2 linked regions of the Rhodopseudomonas palustris HaA2 genome follow. The main gene of each other region encodes a partner of the protein of the gene in region 2 in a complex. Links are inferred from orthologs where the notes say so. Each region holds a gene or a part of one and is shown on either strand. Other genes may lie near its edges.

What was found.
Region 1: the proteins of mfd (region 2) and uvrA are in contact, whole or in part, in a crystal structure (PDB 4DFC), measured with the Escherichia coli proteins. The link is inferred for Rhodopseudomonas palustris HaA2 from one-to-one orthologs.

What each region holds. Positions count from the first base shown.
Region 1 is NC_007778.1:3,098,499-3,113,937, reverse strand. Bases 11,155-14,770 are described here. They hold uvrA (excinuclease ABC subunit UvrA), read right to left. Parts: upstream 14,391-14,770; coding sequence 11,355-14,390; downstream 11,155-11,354. Other genes in these bases: RPB_RS13680 (outer membrane protein), read right to left, coding at 14,701-14,770; RPB_RS13690 (three-Cys-motif partner protein TcmP), read left to right, coding at 11,155-11,293. Outside these bases: RPB_RS13745 (phytoene/squalene synthase family protein), read left to right, coding at 1-742; methylenetetrahydrofolate--tRNA-(uracil(54)-C(5))-methyltransferase (FADH(2)-oxidizing) TrmFO, read right to left, coding at 933-2,381; RPB_RS24175 (DUF1127 domain-containing protein), read right to left, coding at 2,525-2,677; RPB_RS13735 (DUF2189 domain-containing protein), read right to left, coding at 3,234-4,136; RPB_RS13730 (DUF3597 domain-containing protein), read left to right, coding at 4,594-4,977; RPB_RS13725 (GNAT family N-acetyltransferase), read right to left, coding at 5,091-5,381; RPB_RS13720 (tetratricopeptide repeat protein), read left to right, coding at 5,705-6,646; RPB_RS13715 (DUF3828 domain-containing protein), read right to left, coding at 6,673-7,188; RPB_RS25175 (hypothetical protein), read left to right, coding at 7,324-7,452; RPB_RS13710 (ion transporter), read right to left, coding at 7,506-8,282; RPB_RS13705 (DUF433 domain-containing protein), read left to right, coding at 8,399-8,608; RPB_RS13700 (hypothetical protein), read right to left, coding at 8,645-9,013; RPB_RS13695 (DUF5131 family protein), read left to right, coding at 9,239-10,024; more of RPB_RS13690, read left to right, coding at 10,046-11,154; more of RPB_RS13680, read right to left, coding at 14,771-15,432. UniProt on the Escherichia coli protein: The UvrABC repair system catalyzes the recognition and processing of DNA lesions. UvrA is an ATPase and a DNA-binding protein. A damage recognition complex composed of 2 UvrA and 2 UvrB subunits scans DNA for abnormalities.
Region 2 is NC_007778.1:3,237,681-3,249,124, forward strand. Bases 7,341-11,444 are described here. They hold mfd (transcription-repair coupling factor), read right to left. Parts: upstream 11,057-11,444; coding sequence 7,541-11,056; downstream 7,341-7,540. Other genes in these bases: RPB_RS14350 (hypothetical protein), read left to right, coding at 7,341-7,519; RPB_RS14360 (succinate dehydrogenase assembly factor 2), read right to left, coding at 11,053-11,343. Outside these bases: RPB_RS14320 (UbiH/UbiF family hydroxylase), read left to right, coding at 1-239; RPB_RS14325 (AEC family transporter), read right to left, coding at 298-1,251; heat shock protein HspQ, read left to right, coding at 1,382-1,714; RPB_RS14335 (invasion associated locus B family protein), read right to left, coding at 1,827-2,618; RPB_RS14340 (extracellular solute-binding protein), read left to right, coding at 2,949-4,709; RPB_RS14345 (class I adenylate-forming enzyme family protein), read left to right, coding at 4,714-6,231; more of RPB_RS14350, read left to right, coding at 6,296-7,340. UniProt on the Escherichia coli protein: Couples transcription and DNA repair by recognizing RNA polymerase (RNAP) stalled at DNA lesions. Mediates ATP-dependent release of RNAP and its truncated transcript from the DNA, and recruitment of nucleotide excision repair machinery to the damaged site.

The sequences.
Region 1 (15,439 bases), 150 kb from region 2 along the record:
GGCGCTGTACGCCTTCAACGTCGAGGTGGTGCGCGTCCGCGACCAGGTCAGCCAGCCGCTGCCGGGCGAAATCCGGCTGCAATGGTGGACCGACACGCTGGCCGGCACCGCGCATGGCGGCATCGAAGGCAATCCGGTCGCGGCCGAATTGTTGCGCGCGACCGGGCAGCACGGGCTGCCGGTCGCGGCTCTGGCGCAACTGATCGAAACGCATCTGTTCGACCTCTACAACGACCCGATGCCGACGCTGACCGTGCTGGAAGCCTATGCGGCCGATACCGACGGCGCGCTGTTCGCGCTGGCGGCGCGGATCCTCGATCAGGGCTCGGAGGCGGTCGACCATCTCGCCCGCCATGCCGGGGTGGCGCAGGGATTCGCGCGCGCGATCGCGCGGCTGCCGATCGATGCAGCGCGACGGCAGTGCTTCGTCCCGCTCGAGCTTTTGGCGGCGCACGGCAGCAGCGAGGCCGAGGTCTATGCCGGCCGCGCCACACCGGCGCTACGGCTGACGCTCGACGCGCTGATCGCCGAGGCGCAGCGCCATTGCGACGCCGCGCTGCGGCTGCTCGCCGAAGTGCCGCCACCGGCGCGCCGCGCGTTCCTGCCGCTGGCGCTGGCGCAGCGCGATCTCGACCGGCTGGCGCAGCCCGGCACCGACCTGTTCGCGCCGCACGAGCGCTCCCGTCTGGCGACGCTGTGGACCCTGTGGAAGGCGTCGCGGACGCGGGCGTTTCGGCAATAACGACACGCACGGACTCGTCATCCTGAGGCGCTCGCCGTCTTCGGCGAGCCTCGAAGGATGCGGCGACAGGCACCTGCGGCTCATCCTTCGAGGCGGCCGCTGCGCGGCGGCGCCTCAGGATGACGGAGTAGTTGTGGCGGGCGCACAACAGCTGACGCCGCAACAAATGTCGGATGCATCGGCAGAGGCGCTACGCCGCCGCCGGTAGCTTCAGGCTTGCAGCGATCCACGCATCCAGATCCGCCAGCGCGCGGGCGCTGAGCGCCTGTTTCTTGGCGACCGACTTTTCCGGGCCGCGCAGCTTCTTGCCGTCGGGGCCGTGGGTCGGCGCCTGCGCCAGCGGCGGGAACAGGCCGAAATTGATGTTCATCGGCTGAAACGAGCGCGGGCCGGCGTCGATGGTCTCGATATGGCCGCCGGTGATGTGGCCGAGCAGGGCGCCGAGCGCGGTGGTCGGCGGCGGCGTCGTCATGGATCGGCCGAGCGCGTCGGCGGCGGCGCTGAGCCCGGCGACGAGACCGATGCCGGCTGATTCGACATAGCCTTCGCAGCCGGTCATCTGGCCGGCGAACCGCAGCCGCGGCGCGGCGCGCAGCCGCAGGCCGGCATCGAGCAGCTTCGGCGAGTTCAGAAACGTGTTGCGATGCAGCCCGCCGAGCCTTGCAAATTCAGCATTTTCCAGCCCCGGGATGGTGCGGAAGACGCGTTGCTGCGCGGCGTAGTTCAGCTTGGTCTGGAAGCCGACCATGTTGAACAGCGTGCCGAGCTTGTTGTCCTGGCGGAGCTGGACGATGGCGTAGGCCTTGACCGTCGGGTTGTGCGGATTGGTGAGCCCGACCGGCTTCATCGGCCCGTGGCGCAGCGTCTCGCGGCCGCGCTCGGCCATCACCTCGATCGGCAGGCAGCCGTCGAAATACGGCGTGTCCTTCTCCCAGTCCTTGAAATCGACCTTGTCGCCGGCGATCAGCGCGTCGACGAAAGCGTCGTACTGCTCGCGATTCATCGGGCAGTTGAGATAGTCGGCGCCGCTGCCGCCGGGGCCGGCCTTGTCGTAGCGCGACTGGAACCAGGCGATCGACATGTCGATCGAGTCGCGATGCACGATCGGGGCGATGGCGTCGAAGAACGCCAGCGCGGATTCATCGGTCAGCGCGCGGACCGCCTCGGCCAGCGCCGCCGAGGTCAGCGGGCCGGTGGCGACGATGACGTTGCCCCAGTCCTCCGGCGGCAGGCCGGCGATTTCCTCGCGGCGGATCTCGATCAGCGGATGCTCGGCCAGCGCCTTCGTGACGGCGGCGGAGAAGCCGTCGCGATCGACCGCCAGCGCGCCGCCGGCCGGGACCTGATTGGCGTCGGCCGCGCGCATCACCAGCGAGCCGAGCCGGCGCATCTCGGCGTGCAGCAGCCCGACCGCGTTGTTGGCGGCGTCATCGGAGCGGAAGGAATTGGAGCAGACCAGCTCGGCGAGGCCGTCGGTCTTGTGCGCCTCTGTCGAGCGATGCGGCCGCATCTCGTGCAGCACGACGCGCACGCCGGCGCGCGCCAATTGCCAGGTGGCTTCGGAGCCGGCGAGGCCGCCGCCGATGACGTGAACAGGCTGGTTGGACGCGGGTTGGGGAGGGGGCGCGGCAATGATCATGCGCAACAGCTAGCGCGTTTCCGCCCCGGGTCAAATCCGTTTCGGCGGTCGCGGCCAGGTCAGGGCGGCCGATCAGCATGGCCCGGATACGACAACGCCCGCAGCGATGCGGGCGTTATCCGAGAACAGGTCGGGTCGGACGGTCAGCCATTGAAGTGACCGGACGCCACGCGCGGGATGTCCGAGCGGTCGAGTCCGATATCGGCCAGTTCGCGATCACTGAGCTGCGAGAGTTCAGCGAGATTGCGCTGATAATCCCGGAACGCCCGGAGGGCGCGGATGAGCGAAAGCAACATGGTAGTCTCCTTAGTTCACGGTTCAGTTCTTCGTCGGCCGAACCGTTGAAAGGAATATAGGGCAGAGTCGGCGCAACCAGCAGCGTAAATGCTGCACCGCAGCTAGGCGATATGGACATACCTTTGGGAAGGAATGATTAACCCTTCCGCGCCGAGCTGCGTGGAGCGCGCATGGGACGCGCCCACCATCGTCAGCGGCTCACCCGCGCACTAAGGTCTAATCCCAGGAAATATACTGCATATCAGCGGGCTGACGGCACGTCGCGCGCCTGATTTTTTAATGGGATGATGAAATCCAATTCCGGACGACGAGTTAATCGGCCACAGCAATTGCGACTTATTCTATGCGTTAAACGCATGATGAACGGGTGTTCAGGGCGATGATGGTTTGATCTATCGCAATGCACAACACCGAATTGCCGCGGTGTCGGGGTGCAGCCGGTGTCCGAGCCATCCGGCCGTCCGGTTGTGTTGTGATCAAATCGGCACCGGCCGCACCGACAGCAGGCGCGCAGGATGACGATTCGCGTGGGCGTCATCCTGCCGGCGCTGGCTTCTAGCCCGCCTTGCGCTTCCACTGCAGCAGCGTCGCGGGGAAGTCGGCCGCGGAACGCTTGATCGGGTTCGGCGGGGGAATCTGCGGCGGATGCGGATTGGGCTCGATCACCTTGCGGTAGAGATGCCAGGTGGCGTGGCCGAGCAGCGGGATGACCACCGCGAGGCCGAGGAAGGCCGGCAGCGAGCCCAGCACCAGCAGCGCGGCCACGATCAGGCCCCAGGCGGCGATTTCCAGCGGATTGCGCGCGGCGACGCGCAACGACGCCGTCACCGCTGCGCCGACCCCGGCCTGACGGTCGAGCATCATCGGAAACGCCACCACGCTGACGCACAGCGCCGCGACCGCGAACATGAAGCCGACACCGCAGCCGATCGCGATCAGGCTCCAGCCTTCCGGCGTGGTCAGCACACGGGTGACGAAATCCGGGATCGCCGCCGCCGGCGCATGGCCGAAGGTGGCGACATAGATGCCCTGCGCGGTCGCGATCCACACCCCGAACACGGCGAACAGGATCGCGCCGAGCCCTAGCATCGCCCCGATCGACGGCGAACGCAGCACGTCGACGGCGTGCCACGCCGAGGCATCCTCGCCGGCCTTGCGTCGGCGGCTCAGTTCGTACAGCCCGAGGGCTGCGAACGGCCCGATCAGCGCGAAGCCGGCGGCGAGCGGAAACAGCAGCGGCAGCACCGAATAGCCGAGCACAAGCCGCGCCAGCACCAGGCCGAGCACCGGATAGATCACGCACAGCATCACGGCGTGGCTGGGCACCGCCTTGAAGTCGTCCCAGCCGCGCCGCAGCGCGTCGTGCAGGTCGGCAAGAGCGATACGATGAACCGACGGCTCGGCCGCCGCGCCGATCGGGCGGGCGTCACTGGCTTCGGCAGGATAGATCGTGGCCATGCTCGTTTCTCCCGTGTGGGCACATGTGACGGCACGTGCTGTGGACCGGATCCTTCGCCGGATGAGGCGGGCCGGGCTTGGTTCGGTGCGGACACGAGCAGGAGCACTTCAATCAGACGCGAGAGCAACGAGCGAACTGGTCCTGTGACCTGGGCTTTGCCGCGACCTGTGACGATAGCCTAACGCCGATCGCACCCGCTGGTTGCTCACGCTTCGGTGAGAGCGGATTTGTCGCGGCGCCGCGCGGCGCAGTTAGTTGCGGCGCCGATTAGTTCCACCAGGGTCGGGCTGTTTGCGTGCAGATGCGAACAAATAATTAGTTCATTCGCGCTGCACCATCCCCGGCTTCACGGCGTTGACATATTTGGCAAGCTCGCCGCGACGCGGTAGCTTCGCCTGCCGGGCGCGGCGCAAATCGTCGTGGCCAGGCCAAGAGTCCCTTACCCTGGAGAGACGAATGAGCATTTTCGGCAAGATCATGGGCGCGATTTTCGGCAGCAGCGCGGACGCCGCGCCGGGCGGCAGCGCAGGTACGAGCACGGCCGCTCCGGGAACCGCGCCGGCGCCGGGGAGTTCGGGTGCAACCGTCGATGTCGCCCCGATCCTCGACCAGGCCGTGAAGGCCAAGGGCGAGAAGCTGGAGTGGCGCACCTCGATCGTCGACCTGATGAAGGCGCTGGATATCGATTCCAGCCTGTCGGCGCGCAAGGAGCTCGCCAAGGAGCTCGGCTACACCGGCGACACCGGCGACAGCGCCAGCATGAACATCTGGCTGCACAAGCAGGTGATGGCCAAGCTCGCCGCCAATGGCGGCAAGGTGCCGGACGATCTGAAGGATTGATCGCGCCCACCACGCCGAGGGGCCCGCGAGCGGGCCTCTCGTTTGGGCAGGTTTGTTTCGGCGCGATGGATGGCGCCGATCCGGGGCGCCGGCGGTAGCCGACCGCGACCGCGCTATCGGATCAGGTCGGCATATTCCGGATGTGCGTCGAGATAATCGGCGACGAAGCCACAACCCGCGGTCACCTTCAGCCCCTCGGCGCGCACCAGATCCAACGCGCCGCGAACCAGCCGCGAGGCGATGCCGCGGCCGCGCAGCGGTGGCGGCGTCTCGGTATGGGTGATGACGACGTGGCCGTTGACGCGCCGATAGTTCGCAAACGCGATCTCACCATAGGCATCGAGCTCGAAGCGGTTAAGCGCCTTGTTGTCGCGCACGTTGGCCGCGATCGTCGTCTCGCTCATGTCGTTCCCCTATGTCAGTCGATGATTTCACAGGCGATATCACGGTCGATGATCTCACCCGCCACCGCAGCAGCGTCGATGGCCTTCAGGTGGAGTCTCGAACCTTGATGTCAAGGCAGGCGTGACGTTGTCTGCTCGCCCTCGCATCGACGCGCACTGTGAATCGAAGGTCCGACGTTAAAGCCATAGTGAAATGCCGGACGCAATCCGGGCAATCCCTGAGGTCGGCATTCCGGATGCCGCCTTGGCGCGGTTGCGACACCGTGAACCGCAACCGCGCAGCCTGCGACAAAGCCGTCAACGCAGGCGCGAGGGAAACCGACATGCGATCTCACATGGTCTCGTCGAATGTCGTGGCGGTCGCGCTGTTCGCGTTGCTGTCGCAAAGTGCCGCGGCCGAGGACGCCGCGTGGAAAGGCTGTGTCGGACTGCAGGGCTCTCCGGCGGAGCGCGTCGCCGCCTGCAGCACGGTGATCGAGACCAACGCCGAAACTGGCCGGCGGCTGGCGGCGGCGTATTGCAACCGGGGCCACGGCCTGACCGAACAGCGCAAGCTCGACGAGGCGATGGCCGATCTCGAAGCGGCGGTGCGGCTCGATCCGGGATTCGCCTGCGCCTACAACAATCGGGGCCGGGTCTATGCGTTCAAGGGAGAGGGCGATCGCGCGTTGGCCGACTACGACGAAGCAATCAGGCTCGATGCGAAATTCGCGCTGGCCTACAACAACCGCGCCATGATCTGGCTCGCCCGGCGCGACCCCGACCGCGCACTGGACGACCTCTCCGCGGCGATCACAGCGGACCCGGGGCTCGCCGTCGCTTACGGCAATCGCGGCCACATCTACTATCAGCAGCGCGACATGGCTCGTGCGCTGGCGGATTTCGACGCCGAGATCGCCTTGCGGCCCAACGTGCTCGCCTACATCAATCGCGGCAATGTCCATCGCGACACCGAGCAACTCGACCGCGCCGCCGCGGATTACGGCGAGGCGATCCGGCTGGCGCCGGAGGACGCCCGCGGCTGGCGCAATCGGGCGCTGATCAAGCTGTACCAGGGCGACAACAAGGGCGGCCTCGCCGACTACGACAAGGCGCTACGCTACGATCCGGCCGACGTGTTCTCCTGGAACAACCGCGCCCAGGCCAGGATGCGGCTCGGCGACCGCAGCGGCGCGATCGCGGATTTCCGCAAGGCGCTGGAATTGCGGCCGGGCCTGCAGACCGCGCGGGATTCGCTGAAGCGGCTCGGCGCTGCGGTGAACTGATCGCAGCGCTGCCTCGATCGATACCGTCAGCGCTTGAGCGAGTCGGCCAGCAATTTGCGCACCGACCACGCTTCGCCGTCGACCGCGCCGCGGATGTCGTCGATCCGCCAGTGGCCGCCGTCGCGGACGAAGTCGTAGCGGATCACGCCGTCCTCCGCCTTGTCGCGCGGCTGGCTGCCGGTGAGGGTGACGGCGAGCGTCGCGCTGGCGTCGTCCTCTTTCTCGACCTTGATGGCGAACGCCTTGATGTCGGGGTCCTGCGAATTGCTCACCGGATCGAAATCGACCGGCCCGATGTCGTCCTTCGTTCTCGCCTCGGCCCTGGTCCACAGCGCGGCGAAGGATTTCGACAGAATCTTCGCGCGACTCTTCGGGCTGTTGACCAGATCGCTGCCGCCGGGGGAGGAGGCGGTGTAGAGCCTCGTCAGCAGCGCCGTCGGATCATTCGCCGGCGGCTTGGCCGGCGGCGTGGCCTGCGCCAGCGCGGCGGCGGGAACGGCGAGGGAAGCGGTGGCGATCAGGAACGTGCGGCGGCTGAGCATGGCGACCCCGGAACAATGATGCGGCGCGCTTATAGCGCACAAGCCCGGTGTCCTGTCGATATCCCGCGCTGCATCCGGCGAACGATGCTATGCAGCCATCGACGCCGCATCGGCGAACCGCCTCGGGAGACCACCATGGCCAATGAAAAGGGCCCCAATGTCAAGAAGAAGCAGAAGTGCAAGAACTGCGAAGGCAAGGGCACGCTGAAGAAGGGCGACAAGGTGGTGACCTGCCAGCGTTGCAAGGGCACCGGGCTGCGCTGATCCGCGCGCATGATCCCGAAAAGTGGAGACCGGTTTTCGGACAAGATCATGCCCTATGTGAGCCCATCGTCGGGAATGTTCAGCACGGTGCCGCAGGCCTTGCAGTGCACTGCGTCGGCATCGTGGCGCTGCAGCCCGCAGACCGGGCAGGGAAAGCGCACCTTGTTCGGGCTGATCAGCGCCCGCGCCAGATTGAAGAACAGCGTGACGCCGAAGATCATGATGGCGACGCTGATCAGCCGGCCGAGCGTGCCCGGCAGCGTGATATCGCCGAAGCCGGTGGTGGTCAGCGCGGTGACGGTGAAATACAGCGCATCGGCGTAGTGGGCGATCTGCGGATTGTGCGAGCGCTGGGTCTCGTAGACGATCGCCGTCATCACGAAGATGAACACCGCCAGATTGGTCACGGCGATCACGACGTCCTCGTTGCGGCGGAAGAAGTCGCTGTCGTTGCGCAGCCGCGACAGCATCTGATAGTCGTGCAGCAGCCGCAGCGTGCGCAGGATGCGCAGGAAGCCGCCGCCCTCGCCGGCCAGCGGCGCCAGAAACGACACGATCGCCACGATGTCGGTCCAGGTCGCGAGCCGGGTGAAATCCTTCATCCGGTGCCGGCTGATCAGCAGCCTTGCGGCGAAATCGACCAGGATCAGCGCGCCGAACACCACGTCCAGCGTCTCGACGATGTCGTTCGACGGCACGAACGAGGTGCCGATGATGAACAGCACCGTGACGATGTCGAACGCCAGCACGCCATAGCGAAACACCACCCCACGCGGCGAGGCGCCTTCGTAGAGTTCGCGGAGGAAGGATTTCAGCTCGGCGTAGGTCATGAGGCGAGTATTGGACCGGGCGGGGCGGGGGAGGCAATGGGGTTCGCGCGAGATCCGGCTCAAAGGCCGCGTCGGGCAAGTCCGGCCGAGGCTCCAGCCGGTGCATGGCAGGCGCCATGAATTATGCTATAATCCATATCATGCGCCACGAACGTATCCAGATCGATCCCGAAGTGATGGGCGGCAAGCCGGTCGTGCGGGGCACGCGCATCCCGGTGGAACTGATCCTGCGCAAACTCGGCGCCGGACTGTCGACCGCGCAAATCGTCGCCGAGCATCCGCGGCTGACGGCGGACGACATCCGGGCGGCGCAAGCGGATGCGTGAGCTACGCACCGACGACTGAGAGACTGTGGACCGGCCTCAGCCGCAATTCCACACCGGCCCGATCGGCGTCTGCGTCCAGCAAGGCCCGAAGCTGCCGCCATTGTAGCGGCCGCGGTAGAAGCCCGGCCGGCCGAGATAGCGCCATTCGCCGGACCAGCCGCCGTTCCAGCGATAATATTCCGGCGTTGGATCGATGTACCACGGCCGCTTCGGCCGCAGCATCGCCCGCTGCGGGCGGGACAGCTTCTGCATGAACAGCGGCACCGAATTGCTCGGCGGCTGCACATAGCCGGGCAGGCCGCTGCTCTGTGCCCGCTTGGCGTGCTTCTTGGGCGAAGCCGCCGAGGCGGCGAGGGGAAGCAGCGCGAGGGTGATTGCGAGCGTGAGGGCGGTGAGGCGGGTCATGGGGGGAGTGTAGACGGGTGGGGGCGGGAGGGCGATTCAAATTCGGGTGTGACGGGGCCACACGCGGCATCTATAGATGTCGCTCGCTTCATCGAAGTGGAGCTTCCCAGACGGTACAGCCTGCTGCGGGATGCCCAATTGGCGAGTGATGGCGTCAATCCGCATTTTTGTGGATTGTGAACTATTTTTGGTCACTTTCCTATAAGTGCTGCACTGGGGCGAACGATGGCTGAAACACAGATCGAATGGACCGATGCCACGTGGAACCCCGTGGTCGGCTGCACGATCGTAAGCGCGGGCTGCACCAACTGTTACGCGATGGAAATGGCTCGCCGCCTGCAAGCCATGCAGGTTGCGAAATACGCTGGCTTAACGCGGAGAAGTTCAAAACGAGTTATCTGGAATGGCGTCGTGCGCGAAGATGCCGACGCGCTTGCAATCCCGTACCGGTGGCGGAAGCCAAAGAAGATCTTCGTCAACTCGATGAGCGATCTATTCCACGAACGGGTGAGCGACGCCTTCATAAATAAGGTATGGGATGTGATGCGGGACACGCCGCGTCATCACTATCAGATCTTAACAAAACGCCCGGCGCGGATGAGCACCTTCGTGCGATCCCACCTTGCTACCGTTCTCCCGAACGTATGGCTGGGGACGAGTGTTGAGAATGGCGCTGTTGTAGATCGCATCGATCACTTACGCACAGTGCCAGCAGCAATCCGTTTCTTGTCGTTCGAACCCTTGATAGGATCGGTCGGCGCGGTTGATTTATGCGGAATTGATTGGGCGATTGTGGGTGGCGAAAGCGGTCGTTCCGCAAGACCGATCCGCGAAGAATGGATCGACGAAATTTACGAACAGTGTGAGCGTTTCAACACCACCTTCTTTTTTAAGCAGTGGGGCACTTGGGGTAAAGATAACAAGCGGCGATCCAAGAAGGCGAACGGCCGCGAGTATCGCGGTCAACACTGGGATGGGATGCCAGCATTAGATCGAACGATCGGAGCCTAGACCCGGTCGCCGGGGGTATTTATGGTTGCAAAGCCTTACACGTGGAAAGATGGCGCGACGTTAGAAGAACATTCGCGCCGCAAGCACCAAATCATCCGACAGTACTTTGCCCGTTACATTAGGGTCCGTTGCCAGCTTCCGCAGCAATCAAAGTTCCGATTTGCAATAGTTGATGGATTCGCTGGCGGCGGCGTCTACAATTGTGGCGCATCGGGATCGCCGTTGATCTTCATTGAGGAATTGCGTGCCACTTCAATCGAACTGAACCTGAGACGCGCTAATGAAGGCATGTCGCCATTAGATATAGAATGTGTACTAATCTTCAACGATTTCGATCCCGGCGCTATTGAAATCCTAAAGCAGCACGTCGCGCCTCTGCTCGCCGGGATTAAGGAAAGTGAGCCACGTCTTCATCTTGAAGTTCACTACCGGCAGCAGGAATTCGAAAACGTCTACGCCGAGATACGTGAGTTTCTGCAATACAATCGAGTGCAAAGCGTTCTGTTTAATCTGGATCAGTGCGGCAACAGTCGCGTAGCGCACGAAACGCTTACCGACATAATCGCGTCGTTTTCGTCACCTGAGATTTTCTACACTTTCGCCATTGAGGCCTTGATTTCGTTCTTGAAAAAGACTGATCCAAATGCTTTGAACGCACGCCTAAATCCGATTGGAGTTGACGCGGACAGCGTGTCAAATCTCGGGCTAATGATGAACAATCAAGCGTGGCTTGGCGCTACTGAGCGGCTTGTGTTTGAAGCGTTCGAGCGATGCGCCAGCTATGTTAGCCCGTTTTCTATTCACAATCCGAACGGATGGAACTACTGGATGTTGCACTTTGCAAAGTCGCATCGCGCGCGACAGGAGTACAACGACGTACTGCACGACAACGCCAGCACGTTAGCGCACTACGGGCGGTCTGGCCTACATATGTTGGCTTACGATCCGCAACACGAAGGCGGCCTGTACCTATTCGACATGAAAGGCCGCGACAGCGCCAAATCGCAATTGCACGGTGACATTCCCCGCCTTGTATCCGAGTTCGGCGACGCTGTATCTGTTGCTGACTTTTACGCCAGCATCTATACGGCTACGCCGGCGCACACGCAGGATATTCATGGCGTGATGATCGAAAATCCGGACCTGCAAGTGGTCACGGCACGCGGCGGCGATCGGGGGGCGCCGCACACCATTCGTCCTACCGACACATTGCGGCTTCGACAGCAGCGCAGCTTTTCGTTTTCAACGCCGCCATCGAAACGTCGCTGACGTCGCCCGCATGGAACGAACGCATCAAATGGCCTTCGCTTGAACAACATTGGTGCGGCCCTTACTCCGCCGCCTCGTCCGTCTTCCGCTTCGTCGCCTTCGCCGGCCCCTTCTTCTCCAGCACCGGCTTCAGGAACTTCCCGGTGTAGCTCCGCGGTGCCTTGACGATGTCTTCCGGCGGGCCCCAGGCGACGATTTCGCCGCCGCCGTCGCCGCCTTCGGGGCCGAGGTCGATGACCCAGTCGGCGGTCTTGATGACTTCGAGATTGTGCTCGATCACCACCACGGTATTGCCCTGCGCCACCAGCTCGTGCAGCACTTCGAGCAGTTTGGCGACGTCGTGGAAGTGCAGGCCGGTGGTGGGCTCGTCCAAAATATAAAGCGTGCGGCCGGTGGCGCGCTTGCTCAGTTCCTTGGCGAGCTTGACGCGCTGGGCTTCGCCGCCGGAGAGCGTCGTCGCCTGCTGGCCGACATGGATGTAGTCGAGGCCGACGCGGTGCAGGGTCTTGAAGGTCTCGCGGACGCGCGGCACCGCCTTGAAGAAGTCGGCGGCTTCCTCGACCGTCATGTCGAGCACGTCGGCGATCGACTTGCCCTTGAACAGCACTTCGAGCGTTTCGCGGTTGTAGCGCTTGCCCTTGCAGACATCGCAGGTGACGTAGACGTCGGGCAAAAAGTGCATCTCGATCTTGATGACGCCGTCGCCCTGGCAGGCCTCGCAGCGGCCGCCCTTGACGTTGAAGGAGAAGCGGCCCGGCTCGTAGCCGCGCGCCTTGGACTCGGGCAGGCCGGCGAACCATTCGCGGATCGGCGTGAACGCGCCGGTGTAGGTCGCAGGATTGGAGCGCGGGGTGCGGCCGATCGGCGACTGGTCGATGTCGATGATCTTGTCGATGTGCTCGAGGCCCTCGATGCGGTCGTGCGGCGCCGGCGGCTCGGAGGCGTTGTTCAGCTTGCGGGCGATCGCCTTGTAGAACGTATCGATCAGCAGCGTCGACTTGCCGCCGCCGGAGACGCCGGTGACGCAGGTGAACAGGCCGAGCGGAATTTCGGCGGTGACGTTTTTGAGATTGTTGCCGCGGGCGTTGACCAGCTTGAGGGTGCGGCGATGGTTCGGCGGCCGGCGCTCCGGAATCGGCACCGACAATTCGCCGGTGAGATATTTGCCGGTCAGCGATTTCGGATTGGCCATCACCTCGTCGGGCGTGCCCTGCGCCACGATGTGGCCGCCATGGACGCCGGCGCCGGGGCCGATATCGAGCACGAAATCGGCCAGCCTGATCGCGTCCTCGTCATGCTCGACCACGATCACGGTGTTGCCGAGGTCGCGGAGTCGTTTCAGGGTGTCGAGCAGGCGGGCGTTGTCGCGCTGGTGCAGGCCGATCGACGGCTCGTCGAGCACGTAGAGCACGCCGGTGAGGCCGCTTCCGATCTGCGAGGCGAGCCGGATGCGCTGGCTTTCGCCGCCCGACAGCGTGCCGGCGGCGCGCGCCAGCGTCAGATAGTTGAGGCCGACGTCGAGCAGGAAGCTCAGCCGGTCGCGGATCTCCTTGAGGATGCGGACGGCGATCTCGTTCTGCTGGGTGTTGAGCGATGCCGGCACCGCCTCGAACCATTCGCCGGCGGCTTTCACGGAGAGTTCGGAGATGTTTCCGATGTGCTTGCCGCCGATCTTGACGCACAGCGCCTCGGGCTTGAGGCGATGGCCGTGGCAGGCCTCGCAAGGCACGTCGGAGAAGTACTTCCCGAGCTCCTCGCGCGCCCACTCGCTCTCGGTCTCGCGGAAGCGGCGCTCGATATTGGTCACCACGCCCTCGAACGGCTTCTTGGTGTCGTAGGAGCGCACCCCGTCTTCATAAGAGAATTTGATCTCGTCGTCGCCGGAGCCGAACAGCAGCGCGGTCTGGACCTTCTTCGGCAGGTCCTTCCATTTGGTGTCGAGCGTGAATTTGTAGAACTTCGCCAGCGCGGTCAGCGTCTGCAGATAGTAGGGCGAGGATGATTTCGCCCACGGCGCAATCGCGCCCTTGCGCAGCGTCAGCTCCTTGTCGGGCACGACCAAATCGGCGTCGATATGCTGCTCGATGCCGAGCCCGCCGCATTCCGGGCAGGCGCCGTAGGGATTGTTGAACGAGAACAGGCGCGGCTCGATTTCCGGAATGGTGAAGCCGGACACCGGGCAGGCGAATTTCTCCGAGAACAGGATGCGCTCGGCGCCGGTCTTGTCGTGGATCTTGGCGACCTTCTTGTCGGCCTTTTTCTTCTTGTCGCCGGGCTCGTCCGGACCGGGCTCGACGGCTGCCGCCGGCGGCGTGGCGGGCGCGTCGGCATATTCGATCACCGCCAGCCCTTCGGCGAGCTTCAGCGCGGTTTCAAAACTCTCGGCGAGGCGCTGGCCGATGTCGGGGCGGACCACGATGCGGTCGACCACGACGTCGATGTCGTGCGGGAATTTCTTGTCGAGCACCGGCGCTTCGGCGAGCTCGTGGAAGGCGCCGTCGATCTTGACGCGCTGGAAGCCTTTCTTGAGCCAGTCGGCGAGTTCCTTGCGGTACTCGCCCTTGCGGCCGCGCACCACCGGCGCCAGCAGATACAGCCGCGTGCCCTCCGGCAGCGCCAGCACCCGGTCGACCATCTGCGACACGGTCTGGCTCTCGATCGGCAGCCCGGTCGCGGGCGAATAGGGCACGCCGACGCGGGCCCACAACAGGCGCATGTAGTCGTAGATCTCGGTGACGGTGCCGACCGTGGAGCGCGGGTTCTTCGAGGTGGTCTTCTGCTCGATCGAGATCGCCGGCGACAGCCCGTCGATCTGATCGACGTCCGGCTTCTGCATCATCTCGAGGAACTGCCGCGCATAGGCCGACAGCGATTCGACGTAGCGGCGCTGGCCCTCGGCATAGATGGTGTCGAACGCCAGCGAGGATTTGCCGGAGCCGGACAGGCCGGTGAACACCGCGAGCTTGTCGCGCGGGATGACGACGTCGACGTTCTTGAGATTGTGCTCGCGGGCGCCGCGAATGGTGATGGCGGTCCGGCTCGAAGCCACCGACGGCCGTTGCGGCGGCTGGCGCTTCGCCTTGATCACTTCGTCCATGCAGGGTGTCCAGACGCGACGTCGCGCAGGTTGGGGCGCGCAGCCGGATTCATCCGGGCCGACGCCTGTTGGGCTGAGCCTGGAACATAGGAAGAACGGGAAGCAATTTCCAGAGCCGCGGCGCGGTCATCAACCGATTGTTGGCGGCTGGATCGTCACCGCCGTCCGGCTATCGTCGTTCCGCGCTGATCGGAGATCGCGCGCCGTGTCGGCCGGGGCCCACCCGACAGGCCGGCGACGCTTGGGGGTCCAAACAGCAGAAAGGCCGGCGCGCGGCCAGCCTTTCGTGTCTCAACCGATGTGGCGAAGCTCAGTACTTCGCGACGACCGGGCCGCCCCAGCGATAGTTGATGCGGGCGGTGACGATGTCGGCGTCCTGCTTGATGCGCTCGACAGCGGTGTTGGTGAAGGTGACGTCCTTCTTGTCGAGGAACAGATGATTGTACTCGACGGCGAACGACCAGTTCGGCGTGAAGCCGTATTCGAGGCCGGCGCCGACCGACGCGCCCCAGCGGGTCTCCGAAGCCGTTCCGGTCACGAGGCCGTCGGCGCGCCGAACGAATTCGTACTTGTCGTTGACGACCGCGGCACCGCCCTTGGCGTAGAGCAGGGCGTTGTTCCAGGCGTAGCCGACGCGGCCGGTGAACAGGCCGAAGGCTTCGACCTTGCTGTGATTGTCGAACAGGCCGCCGAGCAAGGTGACGTTCGAGCCCTTGAAGTCGGCCCAGTTGCCTTGCGCTTCGACGCCGAACACCCAGGAGCCCATCTGCCAGTTGTAGCCGACCTGGCCACCGGCGGTGGCGCCGGAGGCGTCATGCGAACCTTCGCTCAGCAGGAGGGCGCCGGGCGCGTAGAAATCCCAGCTCTTGCGGCTGGTGCCCCAGCCGCCGTTGGCGCCGATGTAGAAGCCCGACCAGTCGTAGATCGCGACGATCATCGGCGGCGGCGCCTTGGTGTAAGGACGGGCGGCCAGATCGGCAGCCATCGCCGGCGCCGCACCCAACGCAATCAGAGCCACGCTTCCCAGCAAAAATTTCTTCATCGCAATG
Region 2 (11,444 bases):
CCATGGCGCGCGACCAGGATCCCGGCAGCGATACTGTGATCGCGCGGTTCGGCCGGGCCCGCGGCGCCGACGTGGCGAGCCGCACCTTCGCGATCGACATCGCCAACCGCACGCTGCTGAGCGATCTGTTGCCGGCGCAGGCGGCGCGCGCGGTCGGGATGCAATTGATCGGTTCGGTCGGACCGCTGCGGCGTCTGGCGATGCGCGAAGGCCTGTCTCCGTTCTGGCGGTCGCTGTAGAGCATGATCCCGAAAAGTGGCGACCGGTTTTCGGATCAGATCATGCTCAGGAAGATGTTCACGATAACGGCAGCTGTCCGGTCCTGATCAGCCACATCACCGTCGTCAGCGTCACCACCGAGACGAAGGTGCCGATCAGCACGGCGACAGACGCCGGCTCGACCCAGGTGTTGTACTGCCGGGCGATCACGAAGACGTTGAGCGCCGGCGGAAGCGACGCCATCAGCACCGCGGTGGCGGCCCATTCCAGCGTGAACGGCCCGCATGCCAGCATCAGGCCGAACACGATCAGCGGATGCAGCAGCAGCTTGACCGCGACGATGCCCGGAATCTCCCACGGGACCCGGCCGAACGGACGCAGCGCCACCGTCACGCCGAGCGTGAACAGCGCCACCGGCGCGGCGGCGTTCTGCAAGAACTGCAGCGTGTTATCGACCGCAGTTGGCACCTGCACGTGGAAGGCAGCTGCGGCAGCGCCGCAATAGGCCGCGACGATCAACGGATGCAGCACGATCTCGCGCACCACGTGGACGATGGTCGGCAGCAGCGGCCGGCGCTCGCCGGCGGTCAGCGCCATTGCCAACGGCACGATCGAAAACAGAAAGATGCTGTCGAAGCAGAAGATCAGCGCCACCGGCACCGCGGCTTTGGGTCCCAATACGGCGAGCGCCAGTCCCGGGCCCATATAGCCGATATTGCCGTAGCCACCCGCGAGGCTCGCCATCGTCGTTTCGCGCAGCGACAGGCCGCCGACGGTGCGGCCGATCAAGCCGGAAATGAAGAACGCGCACGCCGTGCCGAATGTGGTCGCCAGCACGAATGGCAGGTTGTTGAGTTCCTCGAACGGCGTCTTCGACATGATCCGGAAGAACAGCGCCGGCAGCGACACGTAGAGCAGGAAGAAGTTCATCCAGGCGAGGCCGTTTTCCGGCAGGCGCTTCAGCCGGCCGCAGGCGAAGCCGACGAAGATCAGCCCGAAATACGGAAGCGCGAGGTTCAGAATGTCGATCATTCAGGACTGCTGAGGAAGGCCGGCGGCGGGGATGATCGACCGGTAAAGGGGAGATGGACGCGGCGCGCCGGCGAGCGGAAAGCCGGGTTTCGCACTAGCATCGGCCGCAATCCTGGTCTATGCGACTCGGATGATCAAGACGAGAACCGCCAAGTTCCAGATCGGCCAGATCGTCCGCCACCGGATTTTTTCGTTCCGCGGGGTGGTGTTCGACATTGATCCGGAATTCAACAACACCGAAGAATGGTGGCTGTCGATCCCCGAAGAGGTTCGTCCGCACAAGGATCAGCCGTTCTATCACCTGCTCGCCGAGAACGCCGATTCTGAATACGTCGCCTATGTTTCGGAACAGAACCTTCTGCCGGACGATTCCGGCGAGCCGATCCGGCATTCGCAAGTCGCCGAAATCTTCGTCAAGGACAAGGCCGGCGGCTACCGTCCGCGCAATCCGTCGTTGAACTAGGTCGGCGGGTTTCCGCGTCGTCCATCGACGGCTCAGGAACGCTCGCCACAAACGGTCGATAGACAAAGGGCGCCCACCGGGGCGCCCTTTTCGTTCAGCGGAATATCGGACGTTACTTCGCTGCCGGATTGGCGCCCGCCGGGGCCTGGGCCTCGAGCTTCTTGCGCTGTTCTTCGGCACGCTTCTGCAGTTCTTCCTGCAGCTTCTTCTGGGTTTCCTCGAACTGCTTCGGGTCGGTCGGCGGGCCGTCATAGGCCTTGGCGAACGATCCGCCGGTCTCCTGCAGCGGCAGCGGCAGCGTCAGCGGTGCGCCGTTGGAATTGATCGCCTGGACGACCAGATTCTGGCCCTTCTTCATGCTGGCGAGCAGTTCCGGGGTCGCTTCGTAATCGGACATGCAGCCGTTGGCGAAGCAGATCACATAAGGGCTCTGCTGCGGCGCGTTGCTGTCGACGATGATGCGGGTGCCGTGAACGAGCTGCATGCCGAGCGGCAGCGTGACGCGCAAGATCTTCTTCGGCTCGCCTTCCGGCTCGATGATCACCGCCGCGATCACCGGCTGGCCGGACTCGATGCGGCCGTCCTTGCCGGTGAAGCAGACCTGCTTGGCGTTGGCGTCCTGGCCCTTGAGGCAGAATTTGGTCCACGGCGCATAGATCAGCTGAACCTGCTGCTGCTCCTGCTGCGGCGCAGCGGCGGGCGCCTGCGCGGCGGGCCCGGCCTTCGGCGCCGCTTTCGGGGGAGCCTTCGGCGCCGGAGCCGCCTTCGGGGCGGCCGGCTGCTGCTGCGGGGCCTGCGCTTGCGCTGCGGACGCGACGGTCAGGGCGGCCACAGCCGCCGCCGTGAGCAGAACGAATGCCCGCCCGCGCGGCCCGGCCGTCGCGACCAAGTTGCAAGACTTCATTGCGGAAAACCCTTTCTGAAACGGTCGCACACCCCACCGCGACGCGCGGAGCTGACATCTGGCCGTTTGGCCGGTCTCTCGGTGCCAATTGAGGCAGTTACGTGACGGGCCGGTCAGGCGTCGTCGAGTGATCGCCTTCAATACATCGGCGCACGAAAAGATCAATGGCGACAATCATCCGCGGCCCGTTCGATCGCTCCCTTGTGGTAAAGATCCACGGTGGACCGAACCGAATCAGATCGCCGATTCGCGCCCCGCGCGGGCCTGCTCGCAGGCGCGCTGGCGATCGCCACCGCCGTCGGCCTTGCCATCCCGGTCAACCACGCGGCGATGGCCGGAACGGAGCTCGCGGCGAAGCCGGCCTATGCGTTGGCGATGCATGGCGATCCCGCCCTGCCCGCCGAGTTCAAGGCAATGCCCTATGCCGACCCCGACGCGCCCAAAGGCGGCCGGCTGGTGGAGGGCCTGCTCGGCACTTTCGACAGCCTCAATCCGTTCATCGTCAAGGGCATCGCCGTGCAGCGGATGCGCGGCTATGTGGTCGAAAGCCTGATGGCGCGCGGCAATGACGAGCCGTTCACCCTGTACGGCCTGCTGGCGCAATCGATCGAGACCAACGACGCCCGCAGCTACGTCACCTTCCGCATCGATCCGCGAGCCCGGTTCTCCGACGGCAAGCCGGTGCAGGCCGAAGACGTGCTGTTCTCCTGGCAATTGCTGCGCGACAAGGGGCGCCCCAATCATCGGCAGTACTACGCCAAGGTGGCGCGCGCGAAGGCCCTTGATCCCCTCACGATCCGCTTCGATTTCGACGATGTGCAGGATCGCGAACTGCCGCTGATCCTCGGCTTGATGCCGGTCTTTCCGAAGCACGCCGTCAATGCCGACACGTTCGAGGAGACATCGCTGTCGCCGCCGATCGGATCAGGTCCCTATCGCGTCACCGAGGTGAAGGCCGGCGCCAGCGTGACGCTGACGCGCAACCCGGACTATTGGGGCCGCGATCTCCCGGTCAATCGCGGCTTGTGGAACTTCGACGAAATCCGGATCGATTATTTCCGGGAGGCAAATTCGCATTTCGAAGCCTTCAAGCGCGGGCTTTACGACTATCGCGTCGAGACCGAGCCGCTACGCTGGCACGATGGCTACGACTTTCCGGCCGCGAAGAGCGGCAATGTGATCCGCGACGCCTTCAGGACCGGGATGCCGCAGCCGAGCGAGGTGCTGGTCTTCAACACGCGGCGGCCGGTGTTCGCCGATATCCGCGTCCGCGAGGCGCTGCTGCAACTGTTCGATTTCGCCTGGATCAACCGCAACTACTTCTTCGATTTGTACGCCCGCGCCGGCGGCTTCTTCGCCGGCTCGGAGCTTTCCGCCTATGGCCGACCGGCAGGCCCCGGCGAATTGAAGCTGCTGGCGCCGTATCTGTCGCGGCTGCGGCCCGAGTTCCTCGATGGCAGCTACCGCCTGCCTGTCAGCGACGCGTCGGGCCGCGACCGCACCACGCTGCGACGCGCCCTGTCGCAACTGGCGGAGGCGGGGTACGAACTCGACGGCACGGTGCTGCGCCGACGCGACAACCACCAGCCGCTGACATTCGAAATTCTGGTGACCACGCGGGATCAGGAGCGCATCGCACTGGCGTTCGCGCGCGACGTCAAACGGGTCGGTGTTCAGGCCTCGGTCCGCGTGGTCGACGCGGTGCAGTTCGACCAGCGCCGGATCGCGTTCGATTTCGATATGATCCCGAACCGCTGGGACCAGTCGCTGTCTCCGGGCAACGAACAGTATTTTTATTGGGGCGCGGAGGCCGCCGACACCCAGGGCACCCGCAACTACATGGGCGTCAAGGATCCCGCGGTCGACGCCATGATCGCGGCGATGATCGGCGCGCGGGAGCATCCGCAATTCGTCGATTCGGTGCGCGCGCTCGACCGGGTTCTGACCTCGGGTGTCTACGTGATCCCGCTCTACAACATTCAGGAACAATGGATCGCAAGATGGAATCGGATAGAACGGCCGAAAGCAAATGCCCTGACCGGCTACCTGCCCGAAACCTGGTGGGCGAGGCCATCGACGCAGCAAAGGTGATCACGTGAGCCAGCCCAACGCATCGCCGACGCTCGACGGTCTGTTCCGCCGGATCCTGGCGCGCCAGCCCGATGCGGTCGCCCTGATCGACCCCGCCGACAAAGCGCGCATCACCGGACAGGCCCCCGCCCGCCTCACCTACGCGCAGGCCGACAAGGCGATCTCGGCGCTGGCCGCGCACTTCACCGCCGCCGGGCTGCCGGCGAATTCGGTGATCGCGCTGCAACTGCCGAACACGATCGAGTTTCCGTTGGCGCTTCTGGCCGCGCACCGCGCCGGCCTGGTCGTCGCGCTGCTGCCGCAGCTCTGGCGGCAGGCCGACATCACCACGGCGCTGAACCGCACCGGGGCGCGTGCCATCGTCTCGACCCGCTGGATCGACGGCGTCAGCCACGCCGATCTGGCGATGAACGCCGCGGCCGAGGCGTTCTCGATCCGCTACGTCGGCGGCTTCGGCGACGATCTGCCGGAGGGCATGGCGTCGCTCGACGTCGCCATGACCGACGACGTTTCGGCAACCATGCCGGCGGCCCAGGACGCGCGCCGCGCCGCGATCATTTCGTTCGACACCACGCCGGACGGCGTCCGGGCGATCCCGCGCACCCATCTGCACATGATCGCCGGCGGACTCGCGGTGTTCCTCGAAGGCCGGGTGCCGCAAGGCGCGATGCTGCTGTCGGCGCAGGCCCCGTCCTCTTTCGCCGGGCTCGCCTCGTCGATCGTGACATGGCTTCTAAGCGGCGGCACGCTGGCCCTGCACCATCCGTTCGACGAAGCGGTGTTGGAATCCCAGATCCGCGATCTCGGCTGCGACACGCTGGTGGCGCCGGCGCCGCTGGCGTTGCGGCTGGGCGAAACCGGCCTCGCCGGAATGCCGACGCTGCGCAACGTCATCGGCCTCTGGCGCGCGCCGGAACAGGTGGCCGCGAGTTCCGCCTGGACCGCTGTCCCTGCGACCTTCACGGACGTGTATCTGTTCGGCGAGGCAGGCCTGTTCGGCGCGCAGCGCGCCGAGACTGGCACGCCGGCCGCGATCATGCCGGGACCGCACACCGCCTCCCGCGGTCAGGCGGCGTCATCGGCAGCGGGCGAAATCCTGATCACGCCAAAAGGCACGCTCGGGCTGCGCGGGCCGATGGTCACGCTCGCCGCCTATGCGCCTCCGCCGCCACTCGGCACCCCGGTCTCGGTGCCGCCGCCCGACCATGTCGACACCGGGTTCGCCGCCCGGCTCGACCGGACCAGCGGCGGAATCTGCATCACCGCCCCCCCATCCGGGGTGATGGCCGTCGGCGGCTATCGCTTTCTGGCGCAGGACCTGCAGGAGTGGGCGAAACGGCTCGGCCAGGGCGCATTGCTCACCGCGCTCCCCGATCGCTGGAGCGGATATCGCCTCGCCGGCCGCGCCCAGGACAATGCACGGGCTCGTGAAGCACTTTCAGAGCTCGGTCTAAATCCTTTGATGGTCGAAGCCTTCCGCGACGGGCCGCCGCGCGGCGAGGAATCTGCCAATCGGCATTGACCTCGCATTAAGGGTGACGATCTAGGGTCGAACTCCGTCGACAGCGGAGGACCGGCTCTCACAGATGTCGTATCACGCGCCCATCCTCGTCGTTTCTGACGACGACAGCTCGCCGATGATGTCGGCCCTCTCGGAAGCTCGGTTATCTCCCGTGGTGACTGCCGGCTGGCTCGAGGCCGGCGGCGCCGTCGCACGGCTGCAGCCTTCCGCGGTGATCGCGTCCGGCGGCACAGACACCTCGCTCGGAATACTGGCCAAGCAGATCGAAGCGATCCAGCCTTACGTGCCACTGATCGCGCTCGATCCGCGGAGCGCCCTGCCCGGCAATGCGATCGGCTTCGAGGGGGACGATTTGGCGCGCCTCGCTGCCCGGCTCCGCGCAGCGCTGCGCGTCCGCACCCTGCACGCGACCACGCTGCGGCGGCTGATCGATGACGGCGACGTGCCTCGCACCCCGGACAGCGATCCGATCCAGGACGCCACCGTGCTGCTGATCGGTCGCGGCGCCGCTTTTCCGGCGTTGTCGGTCGCGCTCGGCGAACGCGTCGGCGTGGTCGGCGCGCTCTCGATCGAAGCCGCCGCGAAGCATCTCAACGCCCGCGACCTCGACGGCATCATCCTCGCCGAGGGCTTCAGCCCGCGCGTGGTCGATGCGTTCCTGACGGTGCTGTCCGAGGACCCGCGCTTCCGCAATCTGCCGGTGGTGGTCACGGTGCCTGCGCCCGACCATCACGTCGACCTACCCAATCTCGATTTCGCCCAGGGCGATCCAGAGCGCATCGTGGCCGACGCGCTGCCGCTGATCCGCCAGCACGCGTTCGAGGCGCGGCTCGGGCGCACGCTGCGATCGCTCGACGCAGGAGGCCTGATCGATCCGCGCAGCGGCCTGCTGACGCCGAGCGCGTTCGAGCGCGATTTCGCCACCGCGGTGTATCACGCCCAGGCGCGCGGCGGTGGCTTGTCGGTGGCGAAGTTCACGTTCAGCCGGGCGGACCAGCGCATGCTGTTCGACACCTCACGGATCGTCAGCCGGCTGATGCGCAAAATGGATTTCGGCGTGCTGCAGGCCGACGGCAGCATCCTCGTGGTGTTCGCCGAGACCGATCTGCGCGGCGCGCAGACGATCGCGCGGCGTCTCACCGCGGTGGTGAAGCAGACCGCACATTCCAGCCGTCGCGAGGGCCGGATCGATCCGGAGGTTCAACTGGCGACGTTGATGCCGGACGATTCCGTCCGCTCGATCCTGTCGCGCCTGACCAGGCTCGACACGCGGCGCGCGGCGTCCTGAACGTCGCGCCGGCGGCGGCCTTCAGGCCGCCTTCTTGGCTTCGGCCAGTTCGGCGAGCTGGCGCATGATCTCGGTGGTGCCGACGAGCCGCTCTTCCGGGGTCTTCCACACCTGGAAGAACACCACCTTCATGTCCGGCCGCACCTTGGCGGCGTCGCCATGGCGGCGGATGAAGGTCACCAGCCTGTCGGGATGCGCGAACGCGTTGTCGCGGAAGGTGATGACGACGCCCTTCGGGCCGGCATCGACCTTCTCGACATTGGCGTGCCGGCAATACGCCTTGATCGCCGCGACCTTGAACAGATAGCGTACCTCGTCCGGCAGCACACCGAACCGATCGCGCAACTCGGCGGCGAAATTCTCGATCTCCTCGTCGCTGTCGAGATCGGCCAGCCGGCGATACAGCGACAGCCGCACCGACAGGTCCTTGACGAAGTCCTCGGGGATCAGCACCGGCATGCCGACGGTGATCTGCGGCGACCAGCGGTCGGCGACCGGCTCGGAAACGCCGGCCTTGAGGTTGGTGATCGCCTCCTCGAGCATCTGCTGATACAGCTCGAAGCCGACTTCCTTGATGTGGCCGGACTGCTCCTCGCCGAGCAGATTGCCGGCACCGCGGATGTCGAGATCGTGTGAGGCGAGCTGGAAACCGGCGCCGAGCGTCTCCAGCGATTGCAGTACCTTCAGGCGGCGCTCCGCTTGCGCCGTGATGTTGTGCTGCGGCAGCGTGAACAGCGCATAGGCCCGCAGCTTGGAGCGGCCGACGCGGCCGCGGAGCTGATAGAGCTGCGCCAGGCCGAACATGTCGGCGCGATGCACGATCAGCGTATTGGCGTTCGGAATGTCGAGGCCGGATTCGACGATCGTGGTCGACAGCAGGATGTCGTATTTTGCGTCGTAGAACGCCGACATGATGTCCTCGATCACCGTCGGCGGCATCTGGCCGTGGGCGACCGCGACCTTCATCTCGGGCACATGTTTGTCGAGGAAGTCCTTGACCTCGGCGAGGTCGTCGATCCGCGGCACGACGTAGAACGCCTGGCCGCCGCGATAGCGCTCGCGCAGCAGCGCCTCGCGGATCATCAACGGATCGTGCGGGGCCACGAAGGTGCGCACCGCGAGCCGGTCGACCGGCGGCGAGGCGATGATCGACAGATCGCGCACGCCGGTCATGGCGAGTTGCAGCGTGCGCGGGATCGGCGTCGCGCTCAGCGTCAGCACGTGCACCTCGGAGCGGAGCTGCTTCAGCTTCTCCTTGTGGGTGACGCCGAAATGCTGCTCCTCGTCGACCACGACGAGGCCGAGATCCTTGAACTTGATGCCCTTGCCGAGCAGCGCGTGGGTGCCGACGACGATGTCGATCTGGCCCTCGGCGAGGCCCTTCTTCACCTGCGTCAATTCCTTCGGCGACACCAGCCGCGACGCCTGGCCGACATTCACCGGAAAGCCACGGAAGCGCTCGGTGAAAGTCTTGGCGTGCTGCCGCGCCAGCAAGGTGGTCGGCACCACCACGGCGACCTGCTTGCCGTCCAGCGCCACCGCAAAGGCCGCGCGTAGCGCCACCTCGGTCTTGCCGAAGCCGACGTCGCCGCAGACCAGGCGATCCATCGGCATGCCGCGTTCGAGATCGCCGAGGGCGGCATTGATCGCCGCGAGCTGGTCCTCGGTCTCCTCATAGGGAAAGCGCGCGCAGAATTCGTCGTAGAGATGCGGCTCTACGTGGAGCTTCGGCGCCTCGCGCAGATGCCGCTCGGCCGCGACCTTGATCAGTTCGCCGGCGATCTGGCGGATGCGGTTCTTCAGCTTGGCCTTGCGCGCCTGCCAGCCGCCTCCGCCGAGCCTGTCGAGTTCGACACTGGTCCCGTCCGAGCCGTAGCGCGACAACAGCTCGATGTTCTCGACCGGCAGAAACAGTTTGGTATCGTTGGCGTAGTGCAGCTCGACGCAGTCGTGCGGCGCACCGCCGACTTCCAGCGTCTGCAATCCGATGAAGCGGCCGATGCCGTGCTCGACATGCACGACGATGTCGCCGCTCGACAGGCTGGTGACTTCGGAGATGAAATTGTCGAGCTTCTTGGCTGACTTGCGCTGCCGCACCAGGCGGTCGCCGAGCACGTCCTGCTCGGTGATCACCGCGAACGCATCGGTCTCGAATCCGGATTCGAGACCCACCACCGCCAGCATCGCCTCGTTGCGCGGCGTCGCCTGCACGGTGCGCCAGGAATTGACGCTGGTGAGATGCACCAGCTTGTGGTCCTTCAACATGCTGGCCATGCGGTCGCGCGAGCCTTCGCTCCACAGCGCGATCACCACCTTTTTGCGCGCGGCCTGCAGCGCCTGCACATGCGCGACCAGCGCCTGGAACACATTGACCGAGGTGTCGGCCCGCTCCGGCGCGAAGTTGCGGCCGGCGCGCGCGCCGGCGTCGATCACTGACGAACCATCGTCCGGCACATCGAACGGCGTCAGCCGTGCCAACGAGATGCCCTGCAGCCGTGCGGTCCATTCGGCTTCTGTGAGATAGAGCTGATCCGGCGGCAGCGGCTTGTAGATCGCGCCGGAGCCGGGATGCTCCATCGCTTCGCGCCGGGCGTCGTAGTAGTCGGCGATCTGCTTGAACCGCTCGCGCGCGGCGTCCTCGCTCTGCGGTTCGATCGCCACCGGCGTGCCGGGAAGATAATCGAACAGCGCGTCCATCCGTTCCTGAAACAACGGCAGCCAGTGCTCCATGCCGGGATGGCGGCGGCCTTCGCTGATCGACGTGTAGAGCTGGTCGTCGCGATCCGGCGCGCCGAAGGCGGCGACATAGCCCATCCGGAAGCGGCGGATGGTTTCGGTGACGAGCTGGAATTCGGAGACCGGAACGAGATCGAGGCCGCGCATGGTGTGCAGCGTGCGCTGGGTCTCGGCGTCGAAAGTGCGGATCGATTCGAGCTGGTCGCCGAAGAAATCGAACCGCACCGGCTGTTCGAGCCCGGCCGGAAACAGATCGAGGATGCCGCCGCGCACCGCGTATTCGCCGGGCTCGCGCACCGTCGAGGCACGGCTGTAGCCATTGTGCTCGAGCCACGCGGCGATCGAATCCATCGGCACGATGTTGCCGGGCGCCACCGACAGCGCCTGCGCGGCGATCACCTCGCGCGCCGGCACCCGCTGCACCGCGGCGTTGACCGTGGTCAGCACGATCAGCGGCTTGTCGCTGCCGGCGAGCCGCGACAGCCGCGCCAGCGTGGTGACGCGCTGGGCGAGAATGCCGGCATGCGGCGAGACGCGGTCATAGGGCTGGCAGTCCCACGCCGGAAACTGCATGACGCCGACGTCGGGCGCAAAAAATTCAAGGCTGCGCTCGAGCTGCTGCATCCGCGGCCCGTCGCGGCAGATCACCGCGAGGCTGACCGCGGGCGGTTTCGGCCGCGCCGCGATCGCACGGGCGAGATCGGACACGATCAGCCCCTCGGCGCCCTCGGCGACATTGGCGAAGGTCAACGCCTTGCCGGGTGCCAGCAGCTCCGCGGGCGATCGCGACGGCGCCTTCATGCCGGGCCGCCCTGATGGCCGTAGGTCTTGATCCGGTCGAACAGCCCGCCTTTGAACTCGGCCGGCAGGGTGTCGGCATCGGCCACTGCGTTGTAGAGGTCGTGGTCGTTGAGCTCGATCAGCCGCTCCAGCTCGTCGAGCTCGGCGTCGGTCAGCGTGCCGATCTCGGCATCGGCGAATTGGCCGAGAATCAGGTCCATCTCGCGCGTGCCGCGGTGCCAGCAGCGGAACAGGAGCCGCTTGCGGCGGTCGTCGAGCCCGCCGCTCGATCGTGTCGTACCGGTCATCGTTGAAAACCTTGCTGAACGCGGAAAGCCCGGACGTGCCGGGCGAGCCTGATATAGCCCCCGGGATCGGCAATGTCAGCCCGCCGCGGCGCATTGCAATT